DNA from 2 places in the Streptomyces sp. NPDC045695 genome. Region 1 is predicted to be linked to the other one. Evidence: riboswitches for the same ligand, from Rfam matches in the RefSeq annotation. Region 1 holds a riboswitch; the other holds the start of a gene.
What was found. Region 1 has a riboswitch for glycine ahead of gcvT (glycine cleavage system aminomethyltransferase GcvT). Riboswitches for the same ligand answer to the same signal wherever they lie in the genome.

Region 1 (4,409 bases):
GGCCAGCTCCTGCGTCGACAGGATGACGCCACCGCGCGGACCGCCGAGGGTCTTGTGCGTGGTGGTGGTGACGACGTGGGCGTGCGGCACCGGGTTCGGGTGCAGGCCCGCGGCGACCAGACCGGCGAAGTGCGCCATGTCGACCATCAGGTATGCGCCGACCTCGTCCGCGATGCGGCGGAAGGCGGCGAAGTCCAGCTGGCGCGGGTAGGCGGACCAGCCGGCGACGATCAGCTGCGGCTTGGACTCCTTGGCGAGGCGCTCGACCTCGGCCATGTCCACCTGGCCGTTCTCGCCGACGTGGTACGGGACCACGTTGTAGAGCTTGCCGGAGAAGTTGATCTTCATGCCGTGGGTCAGGTGACCGCCGTGGGCCAGGTTGAGGCCCATGATCGTGTCGCCCGGCTTCAGCAGCGCGAACATCGCGGCGGCGTTCGCCTGCGCACCCGAGTGCGGCTGGACGTTCGCGGCCTCGGCGCCGAAGAGCGCCTTGATGCGCTCGATCGCGATCCGCTCGATCACGTCGACGTGCTCGCAGCCGCCGTAGTAGCGGCGGCCGGGGTAGCCCTCGGCGTACTTGTTGGTCAGGACCGAGCCCTGGGCCTCCATGACGGCGACCGGAGCGAAGTTCTCCGACGCGATCATTTCCAGGGTGGACTGCTGACGGGCGAGCTCGGCGTCGACGGCGGCGGCGACGTCCGGGTCCAGCTCGTGGAGAGGGGTGTTCAGTACAGACATCAGGGTCCCCTGGGGTCAGTTACCGGCGGTGAGGGCGGTGTACTCACCGAAGGACAGGACGTCCTTCGGCTCCTCCGAGAGGCGCACCTTGAACAGCCAGCCGCCCTCGAACGGGGCGGTGTTCACGAGCGCCGGGTCGTCGACGACGTCCTGGTTGAACTCGACGATCTCACCGGAGACGGGGGAGTACAGGTCGCTGACCGACTTGGTCGACTCCAGCTCGCCACAGGTCTCGCCCTCGGTCACGGTCTCGCCGACCTCGGGGAGCTGGGCGTAGACGACGTCACCGAGCGCGTTGGCCGCGAACTCCGTGATGCCGACCGTCGCGACGCCGTCCACGGCGTCCGACAGCCACTCGTGCTCCTTGGTGTAACGCAGCTTCTCGGGGTTGCTCATGACCTGATTCTCCTGGATGCGGGGGAGTGGATACGAACTGCGGTCTCGGGTACTGAGACGGCGCCGTACGGGCGTCCGTACGGCGGATGTCGTGTGCGGAACTACTTCTGCCGCTTGTAGAACGGCAGCGCCACGACCTCGTACGGCTCATGCGTACCGCGAATGTCGACGCCGACGCCGGAGGTGCCGGGCGCGGCGTGCGCCGCGTCCACGTACGCCATCGCGATCGGCTTGCCCAGCGTCGGCGAGGGGGCGCCCGAGGTGACCTCGCCGATGACCTGACCGTCGGCGACGACCGGGAAACCGGCGCGCGGGACGCGGCGGCCCTCGGCGATCAGGCCGACCAGCTTGCGCGGCGGGTTGGTGGCGGCGCGCTCGGCGGCGGCCTCCAGTGCGGCGCGGCCGACGAAGTCCCCCTCCTTCTCGAACTTCACGACCCGGCCCAGGCCCGCGTCGAACGGGGTCAGGGAGGTGCTCAGCTCGTGCCCGTACAGCGGCATGCCCGCTTCCAGGCGCAGCGTGTCGCGGCAGGACAGGCCGGCCGGGACCAGGCCGACGCCCTCGCCCGCCTTGGTCAGCGCCTGCCACAGCTCCACGGCGTGCTCGGGGGCGACGAACAGCTCGAAGCCGTCCTCGCCGGTGTAGCCCGTACGCGCGATCAGCGCGGGCACGCCCGCGACGGTGCCGGGCAGGCCGGCGTAGTACTTGAGGCCGTCCAGGTCGGCGTCCGTGAGGGACGCCAGGATGCCGGGGGACTCCGGGCCCTGCACCGCGATCAGCGCGTACGCGTCGCGGTCGTCGCGGACCTCGGTGTCGAAGCCGGCGGCGCGCTCGGTCAGGGCGTCGAGGACGACCTGGGCGTTGGAGGCGTTGGCGACGACCATGTACTCGGTCTCGCCGAGGCGGTAGACGATCAGGTCGTCGAGGATCCCGCCGTCGGCCTGGCAGATGTGCGTGTAGCGGGCGCGGCCGACGCCGACGGTGGAGATGTTGCCGACCAGCGCGTAGTCGAGGGCCTTGACGGCCTCAGGGCCGGTCAGCGTGATCTCGCCCATGTGGGACAGGTCGAAGAGACCGGCCTTGGTGCGTACGGCGTTGTGCTCGTCGCGCTCGCTGGCGTACCGCAGCGGCATGTCCCAGCCCGCGAAGTCGGTCATGGTCGCACCGACCGAGCGGTGCAGCGCATCGAGCGCGGTCAGACGGGGGGCAGTGCTCATGGGTGTGGCTCCCGAGTCCCAGGGCATGACATGACGAGGAGGGTCCTCCCCATCTGTCATCGGAACCTGAGAGGTTCGCCGCAAGTCCCGGAGGACGTCGGCTTGCACCTTGGGTGGAGCTGTCGAGCAGCTCGCTTTTCAGATCTGCCTCATCCACGCGGTACGGGGCCTGAGAGATTCAAGGGAGGATCTTGCTCCTTCGGCGCCCACGCACGGCCTTGCGGCGTGCCGGGACTCTCCCGCGCGGATTCAAGCGGCCGGTATGCAGTTGGTCCAGATGGCGCACATCATTGCACGCCATGTCCGTGATCGGGCGTGCGGGTCCGCACGTGCGTCCGGGCCGCCGGTGGGCGGACCGGAACCAGAGCTGCCGGATTACCGTCTCTTTACACTCAGTGGGCAAGGGTCCTGGCGACCCGATTCGGGGGAGGCGAACACTGTGCGCAGATTCGGGGTAGTGGCGACGACGGCGGGAACCGTGGACGCGGTGCCGGCGCAGCGCGGCGCGCGCGGGCGCAAGGGCGCGGCGGACGCCGCTGCGGCGGCCGGGACGGGCCTCGGCCGCGGTCCCGTACGCGATCTGCGCGGCCCGGCGGTGCGCGGCCCGCAGCGGCTCGGCTTCGCGGAAGGGGACATCGTCGTGGTGTCCGGCCTGCCGGGCGGCGGCAAGAGCACGCTGATCAAGCGGGCCGCGGCCGAGGGCGCTGCCATCGACTCCCAGGACACCCGCGAGCGCTGGGAGCGCCGGATGCCGCAGGCGCTGCCGTACGCGGTGTACCGGCCGCTGGTGCGGATCGCGCACTACTGGGGGCTGGGGCGGGCCCTGCGCTCCGGAGCCTCCGTGGTGGTGCACGACTGCGGCACGCAGAGCTGGGTGCGCGGCCTGCTCGCGGCCGCCGCGCGCCGCCGGGGCCGGGCGCTGCACCTGGTCCTGCTGGACAGCAGCCCCGAGGAGGCCCTCTCGGGCCAGGCGGCGCGCGGCCGCGGGGTTTCCGCGTACGCCTTCGCCCGCCACCGCGGCGCGGTGGGCCGCCTGCTGCGCGAGGCGGAGGCGGGCCGCCCGCCCGTCGGCTGCGCCTCGGCGACCCTCCTGGACCGCCGCTCGGCCGCCACCGTGACGGGGATCGCGTTCCACGGGTAGCTCGCCGGGCGCGCCGCCGGGAGCCAGCCCCGGCTGAAAGACCGGGGCTCCGGGGGCTGGCCCCCGGCAGCGGCGCCGCGGCCCGACGGATAACCTCGGCCACGACGATCCGCGGAACCAATGGAGGCACACGCACATGCACAGCGGCGGCTGGCCGGCAAATGAGCTGGAGCAGGTGCTCGGGGCGGCGCTCGGGCAGCCGGACGCCGGGGGGCGGATCCTGGAGGTGCTCGGGCGCAGCCAGGTGTGGGTGCCCCTGCCCGGCGGCGGCGGGCAGGACTCGGCCGCCCTGGACCTGCCCACGATGGAGATCGGCGGGGCGGCGTACGTACCCGTCTACAGCTCCGAGGCCCAGTTCCTCGCCTGCGCCGGCCCCGGCATGGACTTCGCGGTGGCCCCCGCCGTCGACTTCGCCCGTGGCCTGCCCCCGCAGCTCGGCATCGCGCTCAACCCCGAGGGCGCCGTCGGCGTCCCGCTGCCCCCGCCCGCCGTCGCGGAGCTCTGCCGCACCGGCCGGACCCCCCTCGACGGCCCGGCCACCGGCGGCCGCGTACGGCTCTACGAGCCCGACTGGCAGGAGGACCCGGTCGACTTCCTGGCCGCCGCCGCCGAGGAGTTCCGCGCCACCGGCGTGATCGCCGCCGCCTTCCGCTGCCTCGCCAGCATCGAGGGCGGGGCGCCGGAACTGTTCATCGGTGTCCGCCTGGTGGGATGGGAACCCGAGATGCGAAACGCCCCGATGGACGCCCTGGGGCGGGCCCTGAACCGGGTCGCGCCGCCGTGGCCCGTGCAGTTGATCCTCCTGGACGCCGCCCAGGACCCGGTCACGGACTGGATTCGTGAGCGCGTACGCCCCTTCTACCTCCCGTAGGGCCGCTTAAGCTGTTCACGCGTTGACGACGGGCGGAAGAAGAGAC
Region 2 (4,409 bases), on a different contig from region 1:
GAAGGACATCGTCGGGGCGTGGAAGCCGTAGTCGATCAGGCGCTTGGCGATGTCGTCCACGCTCACGCCCGTGCTCTTCGACAGGGGGCGCAGGTCGATGATGCACTCGTGCGCGACCAGGTTGCCCGGGCCGGTGTAGAGCACCGGGTAGTGCGGCTCCAGGCGCTTGGCGATGTAGTTGGCGCCCAGCACCGCCACCTGGGTGGCGCGCTTGAGGCCCTCGCCGCCCATGAGGCGCACGTACGACCAGGAGATCGGCAGGATGCCGGCCGAGCCCCACGGCGCGGCCGAGATCGGGCCGACGCCCGTCTCGGGGCCCGCGGTCGGCTGGAGCGGGTGGTTCGGCAGGTACGGGGCCAGGTGGGCCCGGACACCGACCGGGCCGACACCCGGACCGCCGCCGCCGTGCGGGATGCAGAAGGTCTTGTGCAGGTTCAGGTGCGAGACGTCGCCGCCGAAGTGACCCGGCTTGGCCAGGCCCACCAGGGCGTTCAGGTTGGCGCCGTCGACGTAGACCTGGCCGCCGGCCTCGTGCACCTGGGCGCAGATCTCGGCGACGTGCTCCTCGAACACGCCGTGCGTGGACGGGTACGTGATCATCAGCACGGCGAGCTCGTCGCGGTACTGCTCGATCTTGGCGCGCAGGTCGTCCGCGTCCACCTCGCCGTCGTCCGCGGTCTTGACCACGACGACCTTCATGCCGGCCATGACGGCGCTGGCGGCGTTGGTGCCGTGCGCGGAGGACGGGATGAGGCAGACGGTGCGCTGTTCGTCGCCGTTGGCGCGGTGGTAGGCACGCACGGCCAGCAGGCCGGCGAGCTCACCCTGGGAGCCGGCGTTCGGCTGGATGGAGACCTTGTCGTAGCCGGTCACCTCGCAGAGACGTTCCTCCAGCTCGGTGATGAGCGTGAGGTAGCCCTCGGCCTGCTCCACCGGGGCGAAGGGGTGCAGCTGGCCGAATTCGGGCCAGGTCACCGGCTCCATCTCGGTGGTCGCGTTGAGCTTCATGGTGCAGGAGCCCAGCGGGATCATGCCGCGGTCCAGCGCGTAGTCCTTGTCCGAGAGCTTGCGCAGGTAGCGCAGCATCGCGGTCTCGGAGCGGTGCTGGTGGAAGACGGGGTGCGTCAGGTACTCGTCCGAGCGCAGCAGCCCCTCGGGAAGGGTGTCCGCGGCGGTCTCGTCGAGCGCCTCGATGTCGGCGCTGACGCCGAAGGCGGCCCAGACGGCCTCGATGTCGGCGCGCAGCGTGGTCTCGTCACAGGAGACGGAGACGTGGTCGGCGTCGGCCTGGTGGAGGTTGACCCCGCCCTCACGGGCGGCGGCGACGACCTCGGCCGCCCGGCCGGGCACGCGGGCGGTGATGGTGTCGAAGTACGCGCCGTGCACGATCTCGACCCCGCCGGCCGTCAGACCCGCGGCGAGGAGGGCCGCGTAGCGGTGGGTGCGGCGGGCGATCGTCCGCAGGCCGTCCGGGCCGTGGTAGACGGCGTACATGGCGGCCATGACGGCCAGCAGCACCTGCGCGGTGCAGATGTTGCTGGTGGCCTTCTCGCGGCGGATGTGCTGCTCGCGGGTCTGCAGGGCCAGGCGGTACGCCTTGTTGCCGTCCGCGTCCACGGAGACGCCGACGAGACGGCCGGGCAGCGAGCGGGCGTGCTTGGCCTGGACGGCCATGTAGCCGGCGTGCGGTCCGCCGAAGCCCATGGGGACGCCGAAGCGCTGCGTGGTGCCCACCGCGATGTCGGCGCCCAGCTCACCCGGGGACGTCAGCAGGGTCAGGGCGAGCAGGTCGGCCGAGACGGTGACGATGGCGCCGAGCCCGTGGGCCTGGTCGATGATCGGCTTGATGTCGCGAACGGCGCCCGAGGCGCCCGGGTACTGGAGCAGCACGCCGAAGACACCGCGCTCGGCGATCTCGGCGGGGATGCCGTGGGAGAGGTCGGCGACGACGACCTCGACGCCCGTGGGCTCGGCGCGGGTCTCGATCACGGCGATGGTCTGCGGCAGCGCGTCGGCGTCGATCAGGAAGACGCCGTCCTTGACCTTGCCCACGCGGCGGGCCAGGGACATGGCCTCGGCGGCCGCGGTGCCCTCGTCGAGCAGCGAGGCGCCCGAGGTCGGCAGCCCGGTGAGGTCGGCGACGACGGTCTGGAAGTTCAGGAGCGCTTCGAGGCGGCCCTGCGAGATCTCCGGCTGGTAGGGCGTGTACGCCGTGTACCAGGCCGGGTTCTCCATGACGTTGCGCAGGATCACCGGCGGCGTGAAGGTCCCGTAGTAGCCGAGACCGATCATGGAGGAGAGGACCTGGTTGCGGTCGGCGAGCGAGCGCAGCTCTGCCAGCACCTCGGCCTCGGTCCGCGCCTCGGGCAGGTTCAGCGCCTCGGCGGTCTTGATCACATCCGGTACCGCGGCGGCGGTCAGTTCGTCCAGGGAGCCGTAGCCCACCTGCGCGAGCATCTTCGCCTGGGCCCCGGCATCAGGGCCGATGTGGCGCTGCTCGAAGGGGATGCCTCGCTCCAGCTGGGAGAGCGGAATGCGGTTGGCGGTCATGTACGGAGGCCTCCTGGTCGTATGACCTGCGAGGGGCACCACGGCGCGGGCACCCGGACGGCCTCCCCCTCTGTCATCTCAACCTGAGAGTTTCACCGGAGTCCAGGGGTTGCCCGTGAGCTCCGGCTTTCACCGTCGGTGAGGGGAGGGACCGGCACTGCGCGCCTGGTACCCGCCCCTGCTTTCCAGAGTGGCCTCGTCCGTGCGGTACGTATGCCTGAGAGATTCCGGGGAGGATTTGCTCCTTCGGCGCCTCCGTCTTGCTCACTCGGAGGACTCTCCCGCACAGGGTCGACAGCCATCACCCAGCCTACCAGCGAGGATCCGGACACTCCCCGAGTGGCCTCCTGTCCGAATATGCACTTCTGTAGTCATTACGGAAGTGTTGCGACCATTTGGAGGGACCGTGCAGACCGACATCGATCCGCGCAGCCTGATCGGCCGCAAGGCGTTCGACCGTAACGGCACCAAGATCGGCACCGTCGACGAGGTCTACCTCGACGATGCCACGGGCGTCCCGGAGTGGGCGGCCGTCCGTACGGGGCTCTTCAGCCGGGACGCCTTCGTCCCCCTGGAGCCGAGCGAGCTGGTGGGCGAGACCCTGCGCGTGCCCTTCGAACGCTCCCTGATCAGGGACGCCCCCGACTTCGGCGTCGGCCGCCACCTCTCCCCCGAACAGGAGCTGCAGCTCTACCACCACTACGGTCTGGACACGACCCTCCCCTCGGAGTTCCAGCGCGACTTCGGCAACCTCGCCGGCGACGAGGGCTAGGGGACGTCTAAGCGGCGTCCCCCACCAGGGGCAGCGGATCGGAGGGCTCCAGCTCGGGGTCGTCGACCCGGAAGGTGCGCACCCGGCCGGGCTGCGATCCCGGCTGCTCGAAGCGGACGGTGACCCGCCCGACCCCGCTGCCCTGGACCCACCCGGGCCCGTACACCGCGTGCCGTACGTCGGTCCCGGGCGTCCAGCGCCGCTCGGGAGCCGGATCCGGCGCCGGTTCCCCGGGCAGCTCCGGCCCCGACGGCGGTTCGCCGGCCCCGTCGGCGGCCTCCGAGCGCCCGGCGCCGCCGGCAACGCCGTCCGCCCCGTCCGCTCCGTCCGCCCCGACCGCCCCCGCAGCCCCGTCCGGCTCAGCGGCCAGCGACTGCGCGAAGAGGTCCTCCTGCGTGTAGTCCGCGAGCCCGCTGACCCCCACCCCCAGCAGCCGCACGCCGCCCGTGGTGTCCACGCCCTCCAGCAGCCGCCCCGCCGCCTCCCGGACCACCCCGGGGTCGTCCGTGGGCCCCCGCAGCGTCTCCGACCGCGTGAGCGTGGAGAAGTCGTAGCGCCGCACCTTCAGCACGATCGTGCGCCCCGAGTGCCCCGACGCCCGCAACCGCTGGACGCACCGGTCCGCCAGCCGCTGCACCTCGCCCCGGATCCGCACCCGGTCGTGCAGGTCCACGTCGAAGGTGTCCTCCACCGACACGGACTTCGCGTCCCGCTCCGCGACCACCGGCCGGTCGTCCAGCCCCAGCGCCATCCGGTAGAGCCCCACCCCGTGCGCGCGCCCGACCATCCGGACCAGCTCGTCCTCCCCGGCCTCCACCAGCTCCCCCACCGTGGTGATCCCGGCACGGCGCAGGTGCTCCCCGGTGGCCGGCCCCACCCCGGGCAGGGTCCGTACCGACATGGGGGCGAGCAGCTCACGCTCGGTCCCGGGCTCGATCAGCAGCAGCCCGGCCGGCTTGGCCTCCTCGGAGGCCACCTTGGCGAGCATCTTCGACCCGGCCAGCCCCACCGACCCGCTGAGCCCGGTGGCGGCCCTGATGTCCGCCCGCAGCCGCTCCCCGACCTCCCGCGCGGTCGGCGAGTCGAA

Region 2: another riboswitch for glycine. It lies ahead of gcvP (aminomethyl-transferring glycine dehydrogenase); the one in region 1 lies ahead of gcvT (glycine cleavage system aminomethyltransferase GcvT).

Annotation. Positions count from the first base shown of each region.
Region 1 is NZ_JBWKJU010000004.1:208,600-213,008, forward strand. Features, by position in the region: gene glyA (serine hydroxymethyltransferase) at 1-738, opposite strand, end outside; gene gcvH (glycine cleavage system protein GcvH) at 754-1,134, opposite strand; gene gcvT (glycine cleavage system aminomethyltransferase GcvT) at 1,236-2,351, opposite strand; glycine riboswitch at 2,500-2,603, opposite strand; gene AC07DU_RS09875 (AAA family ATPase) at 2,809-3,492, shown strand; gene AC07DU_RS09880 (enhanced serine sensitivity protein SseB) at 3,629-4,363, shown strand.
Region 2 is NZ_JBWKJU010000001.1:9,126-13,534, reverse strand. Features, by position in the region: gene gcvP (aminomethyl-transferring glycine dehydrogenase) at 1-2,550, opposite strand, end outside; glycine riboswitch at 2,746-2,844, opposite strand; gene AC07DU_RS00060 (PRC-barrel domain-containing protein) at 2,957-3,322, shown strand; gene AC07DU_RS00055 (DNA polymerase IV) at 3,330-4,409, opposite strand, start outside.